Regions from separate parts of the Serratia surfactantfaciens genome, predicted to be linked through region 2. Evidence: predicted binding sites of a transcription regulator. Region 2 holds the regulator's gene; each other region holds the start of a gene.
What was found. The regulator PurR, encoded in region 2, represses purine synthesis genes. The targets are predictions, from matches to a motif close to CANGCAAACGTTTGCNTG.
Positions count from the first base shown of each region.

Region 1: guaB (IMP dehydrogenase) is a predicted target of PurR. The motif match lies at 2,296-2,313, and genes of this name have one in related genera.
Region 3: serA (phosphoglycerate dehydrogenase) is a predicted target of PurR. The motif match lies at 2,798-2,815, and genes of this name have one in related genera.

Region 1 covers NZ_CP016948.1:3,216,988-3,222,917, forward strand. The annotation lists gene guaA (glutamine-hydrolyzing GMP synthase) at 1-669, opposite strand, end outside; gene guaB (IMP dehydrogenase) at 771-2,234, opposite strand; gene xseA (exodeoxyribonuclease VII large subunit) at 2,405-3,781, shown strand; gene ATE40_RS15165 (glycoside hydrolase family 31 protein) at 3,785-5,930, opposite strand, start outside.
Region 2 covers NZ_CP016948.1:1,635,133-1,641,062, forward strand. The annotation lists gene cfa (cyclopropane fatty acyl phospholipid synthase) at 1-516, opposite strand, end outside; gene punC (purine nucleoside transporter PunC) at 859-2,070, opposite strand; gene punR (DNA-binding transcriptional activator PunR) at 2,194-3,138, shown strand; gene purR (HTH-type transcriptional repressor PurR) at 3,135-4,160, opposite strand; gene cydH (cytochrome bd-I oxidase subunit CydH) at 4,485-4,574, shown strand; gene sodB (superoxide dismutase [Fe]) at 4,637-5,215, opposite strand; gene ATE40_RS07860 (C40 family peptidase) at 5,415-5,930, opposite strand, start outside.
Region 3 covers NZ_CP016948.1:3,586,011-3,591,940, forward strand. The annotation lists gene zapA (cell division protein ZapA) at 209-538, shown strand; RNA gene ssrS (6S RNA) at 580-762, shown strand; gene ATE40_RS16885 (5-formyltetrahydrofolate cyclo-ligase) at 815-1,423, shown strand; gene serA (phosphoglycerate dehydrogenase) at 1,477-2,715, opposite strand; gene rpiA (ribose-5-phosphate isomerase RpiA) at 3,009-3,665, opposite strand; gene ATE40_RS16900 (LysR family transcriptional regulator ArgP) at 3,870-4,763, shown strand; gene ATE40_RS16905 (oxidative stress defense protein) at 4,812-5,543, opposite strand; gene argO (arginine exporter ArgO) at 5,665-5,930, opposite strand, start outside.

The DNA.
Region 1 (5,930 bases), 1.6 Mb from region 2:
CTCGCGGATGCGCTCGACCGCATCTTCGATGATGGTGGCCGGGGTCCACAGGGCTTCACACTGGCAGATGTCCAGTACGAAACGCTCCAGCATGCGCTGGCCCTGACGAGTGTGGGTCACTTCCGGGTGGAACTGCACGCCGTAGAAGCGTTTTTCTTCGTTGGCCATAATGGCGAACGGGCAGGTGTCGGTGCTGGCGATGGTCACGAAGTCGGACGGGATCGCTGTCACTTTGTCGCCGTGGCTCATCCACACGTCCAGCAGCGGTTTGCCGGCCGGGCTGATGGCGTCTTCGATGTCGCGCAGCAGCGCGCTCTCTTTGACGATTTCCACCTGCGCGTAGCCGAACTCGCGTTCGTTGGAGCCCTGCACATGGCCACCCAGCTGCATCGCCATGGTCTGCATGCCGTAGCACACGCCCAGCACCGGCACGCCGGCGTTGAACACGTAGTCCGGGGCGCGCGGGCTGCCGGCTTCGGTGGTGCTTTCCGGGCCGCCGGACAGGATGATGCCGCTTGGGTTGAATTCGCGGATCTGCTCTTCGCTAACGTCCCAGGCCCACAGTTCGCAGTAAACGCCGATTTCGCGCACACGGCGGGCGACCAGTTGGGTGTATTGCGAACCGAAGTCCAGTATGAGGATGCGATGCTTATGGATATTTTGTGTCATTGAGGCGAATTCCAGCAACAAGAGAAAAAGAGCGAAAATGTGTGTTTCGGGATGGGGCTTGGCGCCCCACCCCGGCCTCTCACTCAGGAGAGGTTAAGGCATTAGCCCATGCGGTAGTTCGGTGACTCTTTGGTGATGGTCACGTCATGCACGTGGCTTTCCTGAATGCCGGCGCCGCTGATGCGCACGAACTCCGCCTTGGTGCGCAGATCGTCGATGGTGGCGCAGCCGGTCAGGCCCATGCAGGAGCGCAGGCCGCCCATCTGCTGGTGCACGATGGCTTTCAGCATGCCTTTATAGGCCACGCGGCCTTCGATACCTTCCGGCACCAGTTTGTCGGCGGCGTTATCGGTCTGGAAGTAACGGTCGGAAGAGCCTTTGGACATCGCGCCCAGCGAGCCCATGCCGCGGTAAGATTTGAACGAGCGGCCCTGATACAGCTCGATTTCGCCCGGGGACTCTTCGGTACCCGCCAGCATGGAGCCGACCATCACGCAGGATGCGCCCGCGGCGATCGCTTTGGCGATGTCGCCGGAGAAGCGGATGCCGCCGTCGGCGATAACCGGGATGCCGGTGCCTTCCAGCGCTTCCACCGCGTCGGCGATGGCGGTGATCTGCGGCACGCCCACGCCGGTCACGATACGGGTAGTACAGATAGAGCCAGGGCCGATACCGACTTTCACCGCGCTCACACCGGCTTCAGCCAGCGCTTTGGCGCCCGCTGCGGTCGCGACGTTGCCGCCGACGATCTGCAGATCCGGGTATTTGGCGCGGGTTTCGCGAATGCGCTGCAACACGCCTTCGGAGTGGCCGTGCGAGGAGTCGATCAGCAGAACGTCAACGCCCGCTGCCACCAGCGCGTCAACGCGCTCTTCGTTGCCGGCGCCGGCGCCAACCGCCGCGCCTACGCGCAGACGGCCGTGCTCGTCTTTACAGGCGTTCGGCTTACGTTCCGCTTTCTGGAAGTCTTTAACGGTGATCATGCCCAGCAGGTGGAAGCTGTCGTCCACCACCAGCGCTTTCTCTACGCGCTTTTCGTGCATCTTCTGCAGCACCACGTCGCGTGCTTCACCTTCTTTCACGGTGACCAAGCGATCTTTCGGCGTCATGACTGCGGTGACCGGCTGGGTCAGATCGGTCACGAAACGCACGTCGCGGCCGGTGATGATGCCGACCAGCTCGTTGTCTTCGGTAACGACCGGGTAACCGGCGAAGCCGTTGCGCGCGGTCAGCTCTTTCACTTCCTGCAGCGTGGTGGTCGGGGTAACGGTCTGCGGGTCGGTGACTACGCCGCTTTCATGTTTCTTCACGCGGCTGACTTCTTCAGCCTGACGCTCGATGGACATGTTTTTGTGGATGAAGCCCAGGCCGCCTTCCTGCGCCAGCGCGATGGCCAGGCCGGATTCGGTAACGGTATCCATGGCTGCGGACAGCATAGGGATGTTCAGGCGGATGGTTTTGGTCAGTTGGGTGCCGAGCTCTGCAGTGTTAGGCAGAACCGTGGAGTGGGCTGGAACCAGGAGGACGTCGTCAAACGTCAGAGCTTCTTTAGCGATACGTAGCATGGGCAATATCTCACCAGGGTGGGCTGTGAAAAAGATAAAATATTGCCGCGGCATTATACAGAGCGGAATCGGTTGCCTCCAGCACTTTCTTACAAAAAGTCTTGATTACCTTTTTCAGCCATGTAGTATCGACCAATTAAGTGATTGTTTTGAAATTTGATCTGGGTCACATGACGCTACCTGTTTCGCCTTCCATTTTTACCGTAAGCCGCCTCAATCAGACGGTTCGCCAACTGCTGGAAATGGAAATGGGGCAGATTTGGCTCTCCGCCGAGATCTCCAACCTCTCCCAGCCCGCCTCCGGCCACTGGTATTTCACGCTGAAAGACGACCGCGCCCAGGTGCGCTGCGCGATGTTCCGCAACAGCAACCGCCGCGTCACCTTCCGGCCGCAAAACGGCCAACAGGTATTGGTGCGCGCCAGCATCACGCTGTATGAACCGCGCGGCGACTATCAGCTGATCGCCGAGAGCATGCAGCCCGCCGGCGACGGCCTGCTGCAGCAACAGTTCGAGCAGCTGAAACAGCGCCTGAGCGCCGAAGGGCTGTTCGATCAGCAGTTCAAGCAGCCGCTGCCCGCCCCGGCCAAACGCGTCGGGGTGATCACCTCAGCCAGCGGCGCGGCGCTGCACGATATTCTGCAGGTATTGCAGCGGCGCGATCCGTCGCTGCCGATCGTCATCTATCCCACCTCGGTGCAGGGCGCGGAAGCGCCGATGCAGATCGTGCGCGCCATCGAGACCGCCAACCGCCGCGACGAATGCGACGTGCTGATCGTCGGCCGCGGCGGCGGTTCGCTGGAGGATCTGTGGAGCTTCAACGACGAACGCGTGGCGCGGGCGATCTTCGCCAGCCGTATTCCGATCGTCAGCGCCGTCGGCCATGAAACCGACGTCACCATCGCCGACTTCGTTGCCGACCTGCGCGCGCCGACCCCATCCGCCGCCGCCGAACTGGTCAGCCGCAATCAGCTCGAGCTGTTGCGCCAGCTGCAGTCGCAGCAGCAGCGGCTGGAGATGGCGATGGATTACTACCTGGCGCAGCGCCAGCAGCAGTTCACCCGCATTCACCACCGTTTACAGCAGCAGCATCCGCATCTGCGCCTGGCGCGCCAGCAGACGCTGCTGTTCAAGCTGCAGCGCCGGATGGAAGACGGCATGCAGCAACAGCTGCGCCTGGCCGCCCGCCGCAGCGAGCGCGCCCAGCAGCGGTTGGCGCAGGTGCAGCCGCAGGGCCGCATTCACCGCTACCAACAGCGCGTGCAGCAGCAGGAATACCGTCTGCAGCAGGCGATGGAGCGGCAGCTCAACGCCTACCGCCAGCGCTTCGGCGTGGCCTGCAGCCAGCTGGAGACCGTCAGCCCGCTGGCGACGCTGGCGCGCGGCTACAGCGTGACGCAAACCCCGCGCGGCGAGCTGCTGAAAACCACCAAACAGGCGCAGGTCGGCGAACTGCTGAAAACCCGTCTGCAGGATGGCTGGGTGGAAAGCGAGGTGAAAACCATTACCGTCGCCAAAAAGCCGCGCAAGAAACGCGCGGCCGAATAGCCCCTACTCCAGCGTAAAGCGCTCGCCCGGTTCGCCGTTCACCCACAGCGCGCGCGTTTCGCCTTCCGGCAGGCTGAGCGTCAGCGTGCGCCAGGCCGGGCGAAAACGCCCTTCCGTCGCGATATCCAGCATGATGCGCTGATTGTCGCAGCGCATTTCCCAGCGCAGCCACAGCGCATCGCCCTGCCGCCAACCTTCGCTTTCGCCGTCGTCCTCAAACAACAGCCCGCTGCTCACGCCGCAACCCTTGAGCGGAAACAGCCGCAGCTCGCGCCGATCGTCGGCGGCCACGTCCACATGCGCCAGCCGCTGCGACAACGGCAGCGCCGCCCCGGCGCGCACCAGCAGCGGCAACCGCTCCAGCGGCGCCGCCAGCGTCACCGTCTGGCCACCGCCGAACCACTGGCAGCTGTAGAAGCAGTACCAGCCTTCGCCGTTGTCCGGCAGATATACCGAACGCCGGCGCTGCCCCGGCTCCACCACGCTGGCCACCAGCAGATCGCGGCCGATCAGGAAATCGTCGTTCTCGCCAAAGGTGCGCGCATCCTGTTCGTGGTCGAGGAAGGTCGGGCGCAGCATCGGCTCGTCGTCGGCGCAGGCCTGCCACAACAGGGTGTAGAAATACGGCAACAGCCGGTAACGCAGGTTGATCGCCTCACGCACCGCCGGGGTGGCGCTCGGGTACATCCAGGGCTCGTTGACCGTGGCGTCGTCGTTCCAGGAATGAATGGTGAAACGCGGATGCATCACGCCATTTTGCACCCAGCGCACCAGCAGCTCCGCGTCCGGCTTGTCGCCGGAGAAGCCGCCGACGTCGTGGCCGAGGTTATACAACCCGGACAGGCTCATACCCAGCCCCATGCGGATGTTGTAGCGCAGCGTCTGCCAGCTGGTGCGGTTGTCGCCGCTCCAGGTCTGCACATAGCGCTGCATGCCGGCGCAGCCGGAGCGCGAGATCAGGTACGGCCGCTTCTGCGGCGCGAAACGCTGCTGGGCCTCCATCGAGGCGCGCATCATCAGCAGCGGCATCACCGGGCGAATGTGCTTGATGGCGATCGGCCGCCCGAAGCCATGGCAGCGCGCTTCGCCGTCCCACACTTCGTACTCGTTGTTGTCGTTCCAGGTCGAGTCAATGCCCATCTCCAGCAGCTGCTGCGTGACGCCCTGCTGCCACCAGCGCACCGCCGCCGGGTTGGTGAAGTCGAGGTGCGATCCTTCGTCATCCCAGAAGCTGGAGCGCTCGGGCGCGTCGCTTTGCGAGTCGCGGATAAACAGCCCCTGCGCCGCCACCTCCCGGTACTGCGGGTGATCCTGCAGCAGGCACGGTTTGATGTTGGCCGCCAGCCTGAGGCCGGCGTCGTGAAACGCCTGGCTGAGCAGCTTGGGCTGCGGCACCTTGTCGTAGTTCCAGTTGAACACGTAGCGCTTGTGGTTAATCGAGGTGTAGCCGGACGACAGCTGGAAGGAGTCGCAGGGAATGGCGTGTTGACGGCACAGCGCGATGAACTGCTGCAGCTGTTGCTGGGCGTCCGGCGCGTCGGTGTAGTGCATGGTCGAGCCGCTGTAGCCCAGGCTCCACTTCGGCCCGAAGTGGGTGCGGCCGGTCAGGCGCACGAAGGCCTTGGTGACGTCCAGTACCTGCGGCCCGAGGAACAGGTAGTAATCCAGATCGCCCGCTTCGGCCTGATAGCGACGATAGGCCGCGTGGTAGTTGTCGATCTCGTTGCCCAGATCCAGCCAGCAGCTGCTCAGGTTATCGTAGAACAGGCCGAAGCTCGCCTCCGGCCCGCGGGTGATGGTGAACGGAATGTGTTTGTACAGCGGATCGGTGCTGGCGGCGTTGTAACCCATGGCGTCCAGGTTGCGCATCTCGAAGCGGCGGCCGGTGCGCTCCAGATCGCCGGCTTTCTCCCCCAGGCCGTAATAGCGCTCATCGGCGAAACGCCGCTGGTAGTGCGCCACACCGTCGCCGTGCGCATTGAGCAGGTAGGCGCTGGTCGGCCGATCCGCCGCCAGCGGCCGCCATTCGCCGGCGGCGTTGCAATACTCCCAGGCCAGCCACAGCGGCTGATGCACCGTCACGCGCAGCAGCGGCGTGCTGACCACCAGCCGATCGCCTGCCTGGCGCAGCTGATAGCCCGGCAGGCTG
Region 2 (5,930 bases):
CAGCAAGCGCATGCCCGGCTGCAGCTGCAGTTTCTCGCAGATCATCCGCAGTTTCGCTTCCTGCGCCTCTTCCAGCGTGGTGGCGTCTTTCCAGTAGCCGCAGGAATATTGCATGTAAGGATCGAGCATCAGGGTAAACAGATCGTTGCCGAGATCGTAATGCTCTTTGCCGACGATCCAGGCGCGCTTTTTCGATTGCAGATTGGTCAGGCGCGCGGCGGCGATACGCAGGGTATCTTTCAGGTGGTGGGGGAGTTTTTTCTCCAGCCCGGCGCTGACCACGCGCTGGAAGAACATATCCAGCCGCTCACACTCCCACCAGCCGTCCATATAGCTTTCGCCCAGGCCCAACGAGCCTTGCTGCAACACGCGTTTAAAGAATTCGGGGTTTTTAACCTGAATATCGAAGGGGCGCGAACCGTTGATTTCAATGCCGGCCAGGCCGAGCATTTCATGCGCGATACGGTACCACTGATTGTCCTGGATACTCAGATCTTCTATACACGATGAACTCATAGCTTCTCCATCACCTTCTTCTGACTGATGACCCGTTAGGAAACAGCTTAGACAATTTCTGCGGGTGCATACGTTTACCGGCGGAAAATAGGCCCGCGGCGTCTGATATCCGACTATGAACAGAGGAAATTTTAAGAAGCTACCCGGCACAAATGGCGCGAGATGAACGCATCCTTAAAAAGAGTGTGACGCAAGACGCGTACACAAGCGCTAATTGAGATATAAAGATTATAAGGTGTTACTTTAAAAGGTTGTTTTTGAGTATAGGCGTGCCGAGGCGTCGACTCAACTGTAAATCGCACTCGGCACGCATATTCTTTAAGTGATTATTAAGTTTGGCAATTATGACGCTGAGTTAGCATGTTCCCGCTGCGCCTTTTGCTGCGCATCGGCCGTTTTCCCCCGCTGCAGGAAATACCCCAGCGCGGCCAGAATCACCGTAGACACCATTACCGTCACCGTCGCCAACAGCGGCTGGGCAATAAACGCCGATACCAGCATGCTCGCCACAAAACACAGCCCCAGCTGCAGCGTATTTTGCAGCGCGGCGGCTTTGCCGCTGCTTTCCGGGAACGGCATCAACGCATTCGCCACCATGATCGGGTAGCCAGCGCCATTGACCAGCGCCATCACGCAGAATGGAATCAGCAGCGTGGTGAGCGTCGGAGAGGTCAGCGTCGCCACCAGATACAGCGCCACCATGCTGACACCATAAGCTACCAGCAGCCACGGCAGCAGAGTTTTGCCATTGATGCGCTTGAGCGCGGCGCGGCAGCCGTAGCCGCCCAGCAGGAAGGCCAGCGTTTGCGGCACATAGCTCAGACCGATGTCGCTCGGGCTATAGCCCATATCGCCGAGGATGAACGGCGAACCGGTCAGCCAGGCGAAGAAACCGGCCGAGCAGGCGGCGTACATCGCGACGTTGCCGCTGAACACCGGAGATTTCAACAGTTGCCAGAAGCTGACGCCGTTTTTCGGCGCGTCGGCGGCGGGTTGCGTTTTGGCGCGCTCTTTGAGCATCAACGTCGGCAGCAGCAGCAGCGCGGTGATCACCAACAGCGCGGCGAAGATCGCCCGCCAGCTGGCGTGGTTCAGCAGCCAGGCGCCAAGCAGCGGGGCCAACGCCGGTGACAGCGCCACCAGCGGCATTATGGTGGCGAACACGCGATTGGCCTGACCTTCACGATAACGGTCGACCACCAGCGCTTGCCAGATGGCGGTGGCGGAACAGACGCCGACCGCCTGAATAAAGCGCAGGATCCACAGCTGCAGGGCGTTTTCCACCCACAGCATGCCGAGGCAGCCGAGGGCGAACAGCGTCAGGCCAATCAATAATACCGGTTTACGCCCCAGGCGATCGGAGAGCGGCCCCCACAGCAGCTGCGCGAAGGCGAAGCCGGCCAGGAAGATGCTCAGGCTGGCGCTCACGGCGCCGGCGGAGATTTGCAGTTCTTCGCGCATGGCGCCGAAGGCAGGCAGATACATATCGGTCGCCAGATAACCCAACATGCTCAGGCCGGCGAGGTAGAACATAAAGCCAAAAGAATTTCGCATGGTATTTCTCGTTAATATTTTAGTATCGCAGGTTTTTAGCGCCGGCCAGTGTATCCGGCTGGATCTCTGCTTGTGAAACGGTAATATTTGCAAAGTGCTGTTAAAAAAATTGAAGGCAAAGCGATGTGGTCTGAATATTCACTTGAAGTCGTCGACGCGGTAGCGCGCACCGGCAGTTTCAGCGCGGCGGCGCAGGAGCTGCACCGGGTGCCGTCGGCGGTGAGTTATACCGTGCGGCAGCTGGAGCAATGGCTGGCGGTGCCGCTGTTTGAGCGGCGTCACCGCGATGTGGAGCTGACGCCGGCCGGTGCGTTGTTTATCAAGGATGCGCGAGCTGTTATCAAAAAAATGCTCGACACCCGCCGGCACTGTCAGCAGGTGGCCAACGGTTGGCGCGGTCAGCTGAATATCGCGGTGGATATCATCGTCAAACCGCAGCGCAGCCGCCAGCTGGTGCTGGATTTCTACCGCCATTTCCCCGACGTCGAGTTGATGCTGCAACCCGAGGTGTTCAACGGCGTCTGGGATGCGCTGGCGGACGGCAGGGCGGACATGGCGATCGGCGCCACGCGTGCGGTGCCGGTCGGCGGCGGTTTTGCCTTCCGCGACATGGGCTATATGAACTGGCTGTGCGTAGTCAGCCCGCAACACCCGCTGGCGCAGCTGGCGGGGCCGCTGCATGACGATCAGTTGCGGCCGTACCCTTCGCTTTGTCTGGAGGACACCTCGCGCAATTTGCCCAAGCGCGTCACCTGGACGCTGGATAACCAGCGGCGGCTGGTGGTGCCGGACTGGACGTCGGCGCTCGACTGTTTGTGCGCCGGGCTGTGCGTCGGCATGATGCCGGCACATCGGGCGCTGCCGCTGGTGCAGCGCGGTGAGCTGAAGGCGTTGCAGCTGCAGCAGCCGTTTCCCGCCAGCCCTTGCTGCCTGACCTGGCAGCAGGATAAACCGTCACCGGCGATGAGTTGGCTACTGGCGTATCTGGGCGATGGGGAGACGCTGAATCAGGAGTGGCTGAGCGAGGCGGCGCCGGAAGCCGTGCAGGCTTCCGGCTCAGGGGATTAGCGGCGGTAGTCGATGAACGGGCCATCGGCGACCGAGCGGCGTTCGATCAGCTTCGGATGCACTTCGATCACCTGCGACTCTTCGCGCTTGCTGATGATGCGATCCAGCAGCATGGTGAAGGCCATTTCGCCCAGGCGTTCTTTCGGCTGATGAATGGTGGTCAGCGCCGGGGTGAAGTAGCGGGCGTTGCGCACGTTGTCGTAGCCGATTACGGAAATATCCTGCGGCACCCGCAGCCCCAGCTCGTCGGCGGCGCAGATGGCGCCCATCGCCATGATGTCACCGCCGCAGAATACTGCGGTCGGCCGCTGTTTTTGCGACAGGATCTGGTGCATCGCCTTGTAACCGGATTCCGGCTCGAAGTCGCCCTGTACGATCCACTCTTCGCGAATGTCGATCTGCGCTTCCTGCAGCGCTTTCATAAAGCCCTGATGGCGGCCGCCGCCGGTGTTGCGCGACAGCTGGCCCGGGATGGCGCCGATATCGCGGTGGCCGCGTTCGATCAGATAACGGCCGGCGAGATAGCCGCCTTCGAAGGCGTTATCGATGATGGTGTCGGTGAAGTCGCCGCGCGCCGCACCCCAGTCCATCACCACCATCGGGATGTTACGGTAGTCTTCCAGCATGCCCAGCAGCTGATCCGGGTATTCGGAACACATCACCAGCAGGCCGTCGACGCGCTTTTGCGCCAGCATCGCCAGGTAGGCGCGCTGTTTGTCCAGGTTGTTGTGCGAGTTGCACAGGATCAGGGTGTAGCCTTTGCTGTAGCAACTGTTTTCCACCGCTTCGATCACTTCGGCGAAGTAGGGGGCTTCACTCGAGGTGGCCAGCAGGCCGATCGACTTGGTGTGATTGACTTTCAGGCTGCGCGCCACGGCGCTCGGCGAGTAGTGCAGTTCTTTGATGGCGGCCCACACGGCCGCTTTGGTCTCTTCGGCGACGAAACGAGTCTTATTGATGACGTGCGAAACGGTGGTGGTGGAAACGCCCGCGCGTTTGGCCACATCTTTAATCGTTGCCATGTAAGGAATGACTCCTGAACTCACATGTTTACAGCATGTAAGTGTGATGTTAATCGTTTGCCTACGTAGATCCTTCTCCAGAGAAGCGAAAACTGAGTTTTTAGTGTGTTGAAGTCTTCAGCGCTTAATCAGGAGGGGCATGGATGCCGGTACGCAGTTGTGAACTGCGAATTTTGTCGCATATTGAGCAAAAGTGGAAGAGGTAATCGATATTATAAACCGGGAAATGATAACAAGATTTTATCGGCGAACTGTGGGAAAATGATTTGACGTACTAATTGTACGCCTTTTATCCTTAGGAAAGCCCATTTTAAAGGAGTTGTCATGGATACCGAATTGAAGATGTCGCTGTTCACCACCGTTTGCGCGCTGGCGGTCATTATCGCTTTCAGCTTCGTTGCCGCGTTGAACTGATTTCCCCCCGGCGCTAAAAAAGGCGCAGCCTGGCTGCGCCTCGTCACATCAGAAACCTGTGCTTACGCCAGGTTTTCCGCTGCGAAGGTCCAGTTGACCAACGCCCAGAAGTTTTCCAGGTATTTTGGACGCGCATTGCGGTAATCGATGTAATACGCGTGTTCCCACACGTCAACGGTCAGCAGCGGTTTGTCTTCACCGGTCAGCGGGGTTGCCGCGTTAGAGGTGTTGACGATCGCCAGCGCGCCGTCCGGTTTTTTCACCAGCCAGGTCCAGCCGGCGCCGAAGTTTTTCACGGCGGCATCGGTGAACTGCTCTTTGAACGCAGCGAAAGAGCCGAAGGACTTGACGATCGCCGCCGCCAGTTCGCCCTGCGGTTCACCGCCGCCCTGTGGCGACAGGCAGTGCCAGTAGAAGGTGTGGTTCCACACCTGCGCGGCGTTGTTGAACACGCCGCCGTTAGAGGTCTTGATGATCTCTTCGAGCGATTTGCCCTCGAACTCGCTGCCTTTCACCAGGTTGTTCAGGTTAACCACGTAGGTGTTGTGGTGTTTGCCGTAGTGGTATTCCAGGGTTTCGGCGGAGATGTGCGGCTCGAGCGCGTTTTTCTCATACGGTAATACAGGTAATTCAAACGACATTGCTTCCTCCTTTACAGCGCCATGTGCTTCCCGCCGGGGCGGGAACCGGATGGGCCGTTTTTTATTGTGGTCATTCAATCTTAACAATTTTCACCATAAAAAACAGGAGGAAAAGCGAGAAATGCGCGTGGGGAAGTGCGATGGGCGATAGCTTGAGCAGGCGGTTGCGACCGGGGCCGCAACCGCGCAGAGCGGGAAATTAACGAATGGTTTTCGGCGTCACTACGCGGCGTGCGCCGATGTAGTGGTTCTGCCAATAGTCGTTGTCGAGCTGGCTGATGCGGATCTCTTCGCCGGTGCGTGGCGACTGGATGAATTTGCCGTTGCCGAGGTAGACGCCGACGTGGTCCGCCACGCCGCGGTTGTTGATGCGGAAGAACACCAGATCGCCGCTTTCCAGCTCGCTTTTCTTGATCGGCGCCGCGTCACGCAGGTGATACATCTCGTTGGCGGTGCGCGGCATCTTGATTTTCACCACGTCTTTATAGGCGTAATAGATGAGGCCGCTGCAGTCGAAGCCGGTGCGCGGCGAGCTGCCGCCCCAGCGGTAAGGTTTGCCCATCTGGCCCATCAGCTTGGCCATCGCGGTCTGTTTGGCGTGCTGGTAGCGTTTCTTGTGCGCCGGGCTGAGTTTCAACGGCTTTTCTTCACGCGCCAGCTTGGCGGTGGCCATGCCGGCTTCGCGGTGGCGGCCATAGCCTTTTTTGTAGCCCTT
Region 3 (5,930 bases), 2.0 Mb from region 2:
GGTCTCACACTGCGCCGGCGGGTGACGAAAGTGCGGTAAATACGCATTTTGAAACCCTTTTTTGACTGGCGATGTCTGCCGCAGTAGATTACAACCAGGTACTGAAAAAGGGGTTGTATCTTGGTACCGAGGTATATATAGTGGCGCCCGCTTTGACGGCCCGGCCAGGGCGGACAAGGCTGGCGCGAAATTTAGGCAGGAAGGTGGCATGTCTGCACAACCGGTAGATATTCAAATTTTTGGCCGCTCGTTAAGAGTCAATTGCCCGCCAGAACAACAAGATGCGTTGAATATGGCGGCGGACGATCTTAACCAACGGTTGCAAGATCTAAAAGTTCGCACTAGAGTCTCCAATACTGAGCAACTGGTTTTCATCGCGGCATTGAACGTCTGTCACGAACTTGCTCAAGAACGGTTGAAAACCCGTGACTATGCGTCCAATATGGAACAACGCATACGGATGCTGCAGCAGACCATTGAACAAGCGCTGCTTGAACAAGGTCGCATCTCTGAACGTCAGGATGTGCAATTCGAATAACTTAAGTTGTTGAAATCACAGTTTTCAGCAACGAGTACAAAATTTCTCTGAGATGTTCGCCAGCGGGCCAGTCCCCTGAGCCGATATTTAGTACAAACAGAATGTGTTGCTCCGCGATCGGTGAGCACGCTCGGTGCGCCGAGAAGCCTTAAGATTGCGACGGCACGTTCACCTTGAACCATGGGTTCAAGGGTTACAGCCTGCGACGGCATCTCGGAGATTCCCCTTCTCAGCGGTTTATGTGTGCTGAACGCCACACTGAGCAAGCCTGATACGATGCCTTTTCAACCCCAATTCGCGCAGCAGCGCCAAGCCATTCGTCAACTCATTCGCCAACGTCGGCGCGAACTTACGCCGGGCCAGCAACGCTTTGCCGCAGAAAAGATAACCGAACGTCTCGTCGCACACGGCCGTATTCAGGCGGCGCACAGCATCGCGGTATTCCTGTCGTTTGACGGCGAACTCGATACCGGGCCGCTAATCGAGCGTTTGTGGACGCTCGGCAAACGGGTTTACCTGCCGGTGCTGCATCCGTTCAGCCCGGGGCACTTGCTGTTCCTACGCTATGCGCCGGAAACGCCGCTGGTGCGCAACCGCTTCAATATTCTCGAGCCGCACCTCGATGTGCGCCAGGTGCTGCCGCTGGGCGAGCTGGACGTGGTGTTGACACCGCTGGTGGCGTTCGATCATACCGGCCAGCGTCTGGGCATGGGCGGCGGCTTTTACGATCGCACCCTGCAAAACTGGCAGAGCGACGGCCCCTATCCCATCGGCCTGGCCCATGATTGCCAACAGGTGGAAAGCCTGCCGATCGAGCATTGGGATATCCCGCTGCCGGAGATCCTCACCCCGCTCTGCAGCTGGGCGTGGCGCGAGCCCAAATAGCAAAAGGCCGGAATCCATCCGGCCTTTTTCTTTCATTGCGGCATGCCGCCGAATCAGAACAGCAGACGGGCGCGAATGGTGCCGTCGATGGCCTTCATGCGCTGCAGCGCGGCGTCGGCGCGCGCGGTTTCCGCTTCGATATCGATCACCACGTAGCCGATTTCCGGCCCGGTTTGCAGGTACTGCGCGGCGATGTTAACTCCCTCTTCGGCGAAGATCTGGTTAATCTGCGTCAGCACGCCCGGACGGTTTTCATGAATGTGCAGCAGGCGGCTGGCGTTCGGGCCATGCGCCGGCAGCGACACTTCCGGGAAGTTGACCGCCGACAGCGTCGACCCGTTGTCGGAATACTTCGCCAGTTTGCCGGCCACTTCGTCGCCGATGTTCTCTTGCGCTTCCTGAGTTGAGCCGCCGATGTGCGGCGTCAGCAGCACGTTGTCGAACTCACACAGCGGCGAGTTGAACGGATCGCTGTTGGTCGCCGGTTCTTCCGGGAAGACGTCGATCGCCGCCCCCGCCAGATGATTGCTGGCCAACGCATCGCACAGCGCGGGGATATCCACCACGGTGCCGCGCGAGGCGTTGATCAGAATGGCGCCCGGTTTCATCAGCGCCAGCTCTTCTGCACCCATCATATTCTTGGTGGCCAGCGTTTCCGGCACGTGCAGCGTTACCACGTCGCTCATATTGAGCAGATCGGACAGATGGCGCACCTGTTGCGCATTACCCAGCGGCAGCTTGTTCTCGATATCGTAGAAGAACACCTTCATGCCCAGCCCTTCGGCCAGAATGCCCAGTTGGGTGCCGATATGACCGTAGCCGATGATGCCCAATTTTTTGCCGCGCGCCTCGTAAGAGCCCACGGCCAGTTTGTGCCACACGCCGCGGTGCGCCTTGGCGTTGGCGGCCGGAATGCCGCGCAGCATCAACAACAGCTCGCCCAGCACCATTTCGGCCACGGATCGGGTATTGGAGAACGGGGCGTTGAAGACCGGAATACCGCGCTTGGTCGCTGCGTTCAGATCAACCTGGTTGGTGCCGATACAGAAGCAGCCCACCGCCACCAGCTTTTCTGCGGCGGCGAAGACCTCTTCGGTCAGATGCGTGCGCGATCGGATGCCGACGAAGTGCGCATCGCGGATGGAGGCCTTCAGCGATTCGGTGTCTAACGCACCCTTGTGGTATTCGATGTTGGTATAACCGGCGGCACGCAGATTGTCTACCGTGCTCTGATGAACCCCTTCCACCAACAGGAATTTAATCCTGTCTTTCTCCAATGATACTTTTGCCATTTACCCGACCCTATGTTCAGACTTCAGAAGCGGCTGTTGCGACACAGCTCCCATCCAACATAACAAAAATAACGCGGGCGGCAATACAAACGATTGCCTGCCCGGCAGGACAAGGCGCAGCGTTCCTGGCGGTTTCTGGCAGAAAATGCCATAGGGAAAGTTTTCGGCAGAAGCTTTGGGGAGTCAGTTTTCACAATGTGACATAAGTCACCAAATTTGCCGCTTTTCAGAAAAGATATTTTAACCGAAGAAATTTTGCGGCCCGGCATGACCGGGCCACAGGCCATGGCGGCTTATTTGACCACTTTCACGCCTTCCGACGTGCCGACCAGCGCCACGTCCGCGCCGCGGTTGGCGAACAGCCCAACGGTCACCACGCCGGCGATGCCGTTGATCTTGTTCTCCAGCGCGATGGCGTCGGTGATGACCAGGTTATGCACGTCCAGGATCACGTTGCCGTTGTCGGTCACCACGTTTTGGCGATACTCCGGCAGGCCGCCCAGTTTCACCAGCTCGCGCGCCACGTAAGAACGCGCCATCGGGATCACTTCCACCGGCAGCGGGAACTTGCCCAACACGTCTACCTGTTTGCTGGCGTCGACGATGCAGATGAATTTCTTGGCGATGGCGGCGATGATCTTCTCGCGCGTCAGCGCTGCGCCGCCGCCCTTGATCATCTGCATATGGCCATTGATTTCGTCCGCGCCGTCCACGTAGATATCGAGCGAGTCCACTTCATTGCTGTCGAATACGTGGATGCCGAGGCTTTTCAGCTTGGCGGTGGAGGCGTCGGAGCTGGACACCGCGCCTTCAATCTGGTGCTTGATGGAGCCCAGCGCGTCAATAAAGTGGGAAGCGGTCGAGCCGGTGCCAACCCCGACGATGGTGCCCGGCGTTACGTATTCCAGTGCCGCCCAGCCTACCGCTTTTTTCAGTTCGTCCTGCGTCATAATATGTCCCTTGCCTCTGTACGAAAACGTGTGCGTATTATAGGGTAAAACGCTGTTTTTCACGCCGGCAGGATCACACTTATTTACCGCATCCCGCATTTTTACCCGCTTTGCGGCGAGTTGGTGGCGTGATTTTTCCACCTGCGCCGCGCGCAAAATGTGGCATAGTGCCGGTATCATTCTAATTTAAGGGATATCTTTCCGATGAAACGCCCAGACTATCGTACGCTGCAAGCGCTGGACGCGGTGATCCGTGAGCGCGGCTTCGAGCGCGCCGCTCAAAAACTCTGCATCACGCAATCGGCGGTATCCCAACGCATCAAACAGCTGGAAAACCTGTTCGGCCAGCCGCTATTGGTCCGTACCGTGCCGCCGCGCCCGACCGAACAAGGGCAAAAGCTGCTGGCGTTGCTGCATCAGGTGGAGCTGCTGGAAGAAGAGTGGCTTGGCAACGACACCGGCGTCGATACGCCGCTGCTGCTGTCGCTGGCGGTCAACGCCGACAGTCTGGCGACCTGGCTGCTGCCGGCGCTGAAACCGGTGCTGGCGGACTCCCCCATTCGTCTGAATCTGCAGGTGGAAGATGAAACCCGTACCCAGGAGCGGTTGCGCCGCGGTGAAGTGGTGGGGGCGGTGAGTATTCAGCCGCAGCCGCTGCCGAGCTGCCTGGTGGATCGGCTGGGGGCGCTGGACTACCTGTTCGTGGCCTCCAGCGGCTTCGCCGAGCGCTACTTCCCCAACGGCGTCACCCGTTCCGCGCTGCTGAAAGCACCGGCGGTGGCCTTCGACCATCTCGACGACATGCACCAGGCGTTCCTGCAGCAGAACTTCGATCTGTCGCCGGGCAGCGTGCCCTGCCACATCGTGAACTCATCGGAAGCCTTCGTGCAGCTGGCACGCCAGGGCACCACCTGCTGTATGATCCCGCATCTGCAGATCGAAAAGGAGCTGGAATCCGGTGAACTGATCGACCTGACGCCGGGGCTGTACCAGCGCCGCATGCTGTACTGGCACCGCTTCGCGCCGGAAAGCCGCATGATGCGTAAAGTGACCGATGCGTTGCTGGAACACGGTCACCAGGTGCTGCGCCAGGATTAAAACGAAAAAAGGTTCGCCGCAGCGAACCTTTTCTTCAATACCACACCTTTACTGCGCGGCGTTGCGCTGCAGCTCGAACACCACATCCACCTGATCGTCGAAGTGAATGCTTTGCTGTTCATAGGTCTGCGCCGCATCGCTTTCCGCCGCCGCACCGGCCGCCTTATACATCCGCGCCACCGGCATCGGCTGGTAGTTGGCGACCCGATAGCGAATGCTGTACACCGGCCCCAGCTTGGCGTGGAAGCCTTTGGCCAGGGATTCGGCCTGTTGAATCGCGTTCTCGATCGCTTTTTGCCGCGCCTGTTCGCGATACACGTCCGGCTTGGCGACGCCCAACTCCACCGCACGGATCTCGTTCAGGCCGGATTTCAACGCGCCGTCCAGCAGCTCGTTCAGCTTGTCCAACTGGCGCAGCGTCACCTGCACCTGGCGCACCGCACGGTAGCCCTTCAGCACCGACTCGCCGGTTTTCAGGTAGTCGTATTCCGGCTGGGTGCGCAGGTTGGCGGCGCTGATGTCTTTCTTCTCGATGTTATTTTTCTGCAGGAAATCAAAGTACTGCGCCACGCGCTCATCCACCTGCTTCTTCGCCTGAGCGGCGTCTTTGGAGGAAACGCTCACTTCGATCGCCAGGGTGGCGATGTCCGGCGTGGCGTCCACGCTGGCGGTGCCGGAGGTGACGACATGCGGCCCTTCAGGCACTTCGGCCGCCTGCAGCGCCATCGGTAACGTCCCTAATCCGACCATTGCGGCCATAGCCAATGCTTTTAGCTTCACAGTGTCTCCTTAATGACAGGCTGTCTCTGATCGCCGGCTTTTCCCCGTGAGAACCGCCGGATTCCTGGCATCAAACGTAGCATATCGCGCGGCGTTTTGAATTCGGATTAGTGACAAATTCTTATAAATTTGCCCCCTGCCAGGCCAGCTGCAGCGCGATGCCCCACATCACCAGCCCGACCAGCGCATTGATGATGCGCTGCGCCCGCTGCGTGTTCAGCCAGGGCGCCAGCCAGGAGGCCAACAGCGCCAGCCCGAAGAACCACACGACCGATGCGCTGACCGCGCCGAGCGCAAACCAGGAACGCACGTCCGCCGTCAGCTGCCCACCCAGGCTGCCGAGCACCACGAAGGTGTCCAGATAAACGTGCGGGTTCAGCCAGGTGA